DNA from 2 places in the Alteromonas sp. 76-1 genome. Region 2 is predicted to be linked to the other one. Evidence: riboswitches for the same ligand, from Rfam matches in the RefSeq annotation. Region 2 holds a riboswitch; the other holds the start of a gene.

Region 1 (3,199 bases), 1.1 Mb from region 2:
GTTATCATGAGCGCCAATTAACAACTTAAGAACAGGCAAGGGGAAGGATGCTGCTTCATCAATAATAAGAAAGTCAAAGTCACCATTAATAAGCATGGGGTTATCTGGTGCAAGCCACTGTGCGCTGCCACCTTTCTCAATACTAAAAATCTCTTTGGTGGCCGATTTAGCAGCGTCTGCCTCAGTGTTATTACTATCAGGGGCATTAACCGTGTAGTCCGTAAACTGACCTGCTTGGTCTTTGTCCTCTGAATTAAGTAAACCCATGCCTAGGCGAATATGCTTGAAAAGGGTGCTTGTGTTGTCACGAATGGCGCTCGTGATAACTACTTTCTCGCCTTTATTCAGTCTTGAAGCGACAAACAACCCTACTAGCGCAGACTTTCCTCTGCCTCTAGGCGCTGTGATGACAGCTTTACGAACATATTGCGACCACCTATTTTTCAGGCAATCAAATGCTAGCTGTTGATCCAGTGATTTAAACTGTGGTTTGCGGGTTTCGTCATCACCTAGTGGCTGAGTTGCTTGTGCACTTTTTGAAACTAACGGATTGACCGAGCCTTCGGGTTCAATCGGGTTTACATTGTTTAATGAATCAAACGCATCGCTCCCCACTAAATCGGGGATATGGCAATGGTTACCATCCCATACAGCTACGTCTGCATTGCTTTTTATTATTGCGACAAGCCTTTTTATATAAAGGCTTTGGGTTGCTTTAAACCCACGAGATAGATGCGTATGACTGGCGTATAAATGCCAAGAGGCTAACGCAGGGCAGCATAAAATGAGACAACCACCCCAACGAATAGTGCCTGCAATGGCCATCATATTTCCAGGATTAAACCCATGATGTGAGTGTACCACCCCGATATCGCATTCATTACCTAGCAAATGTTTGCGAAGGAGTGAGGTCTCCCCGCCGATTTCTTTAACGATAAGTGAAGAGGGAATATCGCTCAAAAGAGACGTTAAACGCTGGTTAACCCATTCATAATCGCCAGAAAGCACAAGCAGACGTCGATGCTCGGTATGTCGTGCTTGCGAATAAATAGGGTTAAACAACCATTGAGTTAATTCCGGTGGCGCCATAGATGTGTTTTTTCGGTATAATTAAGACTTTCTGTGCTTATAGTAACTACTTATCTAAAGGAATTCGAATGCGCTTTCTTTCTCGGCGTCTAGTGATGCCAAACGACTTAAATTATGCCAACTCTTTATTTGGCGGCCGCGCACTTGAGTGGATTGATGAAGAGGCTGCTATCTGGGCAATTTGTCAATTAGAAACCAATTGTTTGGTTACCAAGCATATAGGGGAAATTAGTTTTGAGTCGCCTGCACTGCAAGGGGATATTGTTGAGTTTGGTCTTGAAACCAAGGCTGTGGGTAGAACGTCGATTACCGTAAGTTGTTTAGTGCGCAATAAAGCCACTAAAAAGACGATTTGTTTTGCTGACGACATCGTCTTCGTTAAAGTTGACCCAGAATCACGCCAACCTGCAGCGCATGGTAAAACACTTGAAGCGTTAGTGTCTCAAACTAACGAAGAAGTACGAAAGCTTAATCTAGAATTAGAAGAACAAAAATAAAGTCAAAAGACCAAAATACGAAGTCTACTGTTACGCTAAGTTAACCGTTTAATATCTTGACGGTTTTGGCGTAACTGGTAGACTCCTCGCTGTATTCGGTATTCTAACTGAATGCATATACCAAGGGGTGTCCGTACCGCGGACTGAGATTCACATCATCACTGTGAGAACCCTTACACCTGATCCGGATAATGCCGGCGTAGGGATGGTTGACCACATAGTCGTATCACCTGCCGTACACCCGGATCTTTTTTCTTAGAAAAGAATAAGAGATCCCATGCAAAAACCAATATTTTGTTTTTCTTTAATTGCTGCATCGCTTTGTGCTAATGCGCAAACCTCTGAACAAGAAACACAACTTGAAGACGTTGAACGTATAGTCGTTAGCGGAGACTTTCGCGAAACCGTATTAGATCAGCTAAGTGCCAGTGCTACCATTTTGGGCGCTAAGCGCTTAAGCAGTCGCCAGCCTACCCATATTGATAGTGTGCTAAACAGTGTGCCGAACGTGAATTTCGCCGCAGGCGCCTCACGAGGCCGCTTTGTGCAAATACGAGGTATCGGTGAACGTAGTCAATTTGTAGAACCTATTAATCCTTCTGTTAGTTTCATCGTTGACGAATTTGATTTCTCTGGTCTTGCGGCAGCGGGGCTTATTTTTGATACGCAGCAACTAGAAGTGTACCGAGGCCCACAGGCCACTTTATTTGGTTCTGGCGCGTTAGCCGGTGCAGTAAAGCTGTCTAGCACGCCTGTAGGTTCAGAGGGCGCTGACTATGTTGAATTAAGAGCTGGTAACAAAGATAGTTATCGCGTGGAAGTGGCTACAGGTGATGATATTAACCAAGATTGGGGATATCGCGTTGCGCTAATGCACAACCGTAGTGATGGTTTTGTAGAAAATACCGTGGTTGATAGTTATGGCACCGAGCAAAAGCGTGATGATACTAATAATCTCGATGAAACCGCAGCGCGCATCAGTATTGCTGGGAATGTTGACGAAAGAAGTACTTTGGCGCTGACATATCGTTGGTATGACATCGACAATGGGTACGATGCGTTCTCTCTAGACAATAATAATCAGACCTTATCTGATGAGCCTGGCTTTGACACCCATCAAACTCATGCGGTAAGTGCGAGATCTACTACCTCGACTAATGGCGGTGACTTTATTCTTATCGCCACTCATGCATCACACAATATCGGTTATGGATATGACGAAGATTGGACTTATGAAGGTTTTCACCCTTTCGGGTATACCTCATTCGACGCTTATTTTCGTGATGTAGACACACAAACCGCAGAAGTACGCTTTGTATCATCAGACAGTGCCGCGTTATTTGATGGCGCGACCGCTTGGACGCTTGGCGCTTTTTATAAAACCAGCGAAGAAGATTTGTTACGACAGTACACCTATGCATCAGGTGATTTCACCAGTGTGTATGAACCTACCACCAAAGCAGTATATTTACAGACTGAATCTACGCTTACCAATAGTCTAACGCTAGTGGCAGGATTACGTGTAGAAAACTATGGTTTTGACTATTCAGATAACAATGGCCTTGAAAGTAGTCATGATACTACGATGACAGGCGGGAAAGTGGCATTGCAGT
Region 2 (3,199 bases):
ATCAAAACAAAATTAAGTCACGCGGCCTAGCGGCAACCTATGAATATGATTTTGACGACTTCACTTTTACCTCGGTGACCGACTGGAAAAACTTTACCCGGGTTATCGGCCTAGATTCAGACCAAACCGCCTCACCAGAATTGATTTTCCAATCAGACGGCGACATTACCCAGTTTAGTGAAGAGTTACGCATAAGTGGAAATACCACTAATAGTAAATGGGTAGCTGGGTTCTATTACTTAAGCATTGAAACCGACTACCTGCAAGGCCTAGCTGCAAGCCCAACAGGCGGCTATTTAGCTGGTGAAGAGCAAAACACGTTAGCCACTATCGATACCGATTCATACTCAGTGTTCGGACAGTTAGATTACGATTTAACCGACGAACTCGTGCTGGTATCGGGTTTACGTTTAGTACGTGAAAATAAGTCGATGGACGGCCAACTGCGTCAAAACGCGAACTTGGTAGACCGTGATATTGAAGTAGATTACGGCATTGATCCATTGGTAGATGTGGCCATGGATAATGATGAAACCATGTGGTCTGCAAAGCTCCAGTTAGATTATAAACCAAACTCAGATACGCTTTTATATGCCGGTATTAACCGAGGCGTAAAAGCAGGCAACTTCAACGCACCTTTAGGCGGTAGTTTTAGCACCTACGACGCCGAAGTACTTCTTGCCTATGAAGCGGGCGCAAAGCTAACCTTAATGGACGGTAAAGCCCAGTTAAACAGTAGTATTTTCTACTATGATTACTCTGACTATCAGTCGTTTTCGTGGGTGAATAATGCTGGCGTAGTGTTCAACGAAGACGCACAATTTACTGGTGCTGAAGTTGAGCTACTATTAAACCCTATTGATGCACTAGACATCATGTTCGGCGTGTCTTACACCGATGCTGTGGTAGAAGATTTAGAAGTAGCTTCAGGGGTATTTGTAGACACCACGCCCCCTTACACACCTGAGTGGCAATCATCAGGTTTAGTACGCTACACATGGGATATAGACAGTGGCAGTGTTGCAGCACTTATTAGTGGTTCATACCAGTCAGAGTCTTTCCATAATGCTCGTAACTTTACGGCGCATACCATCGAAAGTCACTTTAAAGCCGATGCACGCATTACCTGGACTGACAAAGAAGATTTATGGAGCGTAGCCGCTTACGTAGATAACCTTACTGATTCAGACCACGAATTAATTGGTTTTGACGTATCAGGCTTCTACGGTACTTCGCAAATCTCTTACGCAAAACCACGCACTTACGGCATAACGGTAAGACGTAACTTTTAATTAATAAAAGGTTAGCTGCGGTTAAAGATACAGCACCGCTCAACAAACATCCTGTAAGCAAAAACCCCGTTTAGGGGTTTTTTTTATCTTTAATCTAAATGAATTTAATTTAATCACACGTGACCTTTTTCGCAGCATGGATGCTGCCAGCAGAGGCCCCATGGATGGGTTCACGCCGTGTTTCCCTCACTTCTCTCTCCGAAATTCATCTTGAGCAAGCGAAAGCTAGCTCACCTTAGAAACCTTGTACAGCATGGATGCTGTAGAGAGGCTTCCCTCTCACCTTTCCCTAGTAAATTCTACCTAGAATAGGAGTGTTAGTGCGTTCACCTTAGAAATCTTCTGCAGCATGGATGCTGCCAGCAGAGGCCCCATGGATGGGTTCACGCCGTATTTCCCTCATCTCTCTCGCCGAAATTCATCTTGAGCAAGCGAAAGCGAGCTCACCTTAGAAACCTTCTACAGCATGGATGCTGTAGAGAGGCCCCATGGATGGGTTCACGCCGTGTTTCTAAGGTGAGTTCGCTTTCGTGCCCCCTCAGGGCTTGTAATTTCAATTTCTTTCGCTTTATACTAATTACAGTTACTTGTCGGAGTGCTCAACTGAATTAACCCAGTGAGCTGAGACCGCGAAAGCGGGATCCGTTGAACCTGATCAGGCTAATACCTGCGAAGGGAACAAGAAAGTACAAAGTGGTAAGTCGTAATTGGTAAAAGTTAAGCCTTGTTGTATGGCATGAATTTATCCTTCGGGATTTTGCATGCAATACCGGTCAAACTTTTGCGCACTTTGTATTCTCTCCTCCACTCCTGACAAGCATTTTATAACCTAAACTAACAGGCGAAAATGCTATGTCTACTCGACGCGAACAGCGCCAACAGGCGCAAGACTTTATTAATCAATTGGCCGGTGAGGCCTACCCTAATTCTACTCGTCACTATGAAAAAGGCAGCCGCGACGATATTAACGTTGCCATGCGACTGATTCATCAGCATGACAGCTTAATTGGCGGCACCGAAGAAAACCCTATATTTGAAAGTAACCCTCCCATTGGGGTTTACGATACTTCCGGTCCTTACGGCGACCCAGACATTACTATTAACGTGCAAAAAGGGTTGGCGCCGCTACGAGAAAACTGGATTAAAGCCCGCGAAAACACGTACCAGCTTGAAGGGGTATCGTCGCACTTCGCGAAGCAACGTGAGCAAGATATTGTCACTGAAGATTTTCGTTTCACGCGCACGCTGAAACCACGCAAAGCCCTAGATGGCAAAAATGTGACCCAGCTGCATTACGCTCGCCAAGGTATAATAACGCCCGAAATGGAATATATTGCCATTCGCGAAAACATGGGCCGCGACGCGCTAAAAGACAACCCCCTAAGCAATCAACACAAAGGCGAGCACTTCGGGGCCAACCTGCCTTCAAACATTACCCCTGAATTTGTTCGCCAAGAAGTGGCAGCTGGTCGCGCGATTATTCCCGCGAACATAAACCACCCTGAACTAGAACCTATGATCATTGGCCGCAATTTTTTGGTCAAAATTAACGCCAATATTGGTAATTCAGCGGTCACCTCATCTATTGAAGAGGAAGTAGAAAAGCTAGTGTGGTCTACCCGCTGGGGCGCCGATACGCTTATGGATTTATCCACCGGCCGCAACATTCACGAAACCCGTGAATGGCTGCTTCGTAACAGCCCTATCCCCTTAGGCACCGTTCCCATTTATCAAGCTCTTGAGAAAGTAAACGGCGTAGCCGAAGACCTTACGTGGGAGCTGTTTAAAGACACCCTTATTGAGCAAGCCGAACAAGGGGTAGATTACTTCACCATTCACGCAGGCGTATTGCTTGAATACGTACCGCTTACCGCAAACCGGGTAACGGGTATTGTGTCCCGCGGCGG

What was found. Region 2 has a riboswitch for thiamine pyrophosphate ahead of thiC (phosphomethylpyrimidine synthase ThiC). Riboswitches for the same ligand answer to the same signal wherever they lie in the genome.
Region 1: another riboswitch for thiamine pyrophosphate. It lies ahead of ALT761_RS05470 (TonB-dependent receptor); the one in region 2 lies ahead of thiC (phosphomethylpyrimidine synthase ThiC).

Annotation. Positions count from the first base shown of each region.
Region 1 covers NZ_LR136958.1:1,309,783-1,312,981, forward strand. Annotated here, with positions in the region: gene ALT761_RS05460 (GNAT family N-acetyltransferase) at 1-1,089, opposite strand, end outside; gene ALT761_RS05465 (acyl-CoA thioesterase) at 1,158-1,586, shown strand; TPP riboswitch at 1,700-1,809, shown strand; gene ALT761_RS05470 (TonB-dependent receptor) at 1,864-3,199, shown strand, end outside.
Region 2 covers NZ_LR136958.1:184,883-188,081, reverse strand. Annotated here, with positions in the region: gene ALT761_RS00740 (TonB-dependent receptor) at 1-1,292, shown strand, start outside; TPP riboswitch at 1,874-1,987, shown strand; gene thiC (phosphomethylpyrimidine synthase ThiC) at 2,145-3,199, shown strand, end outside.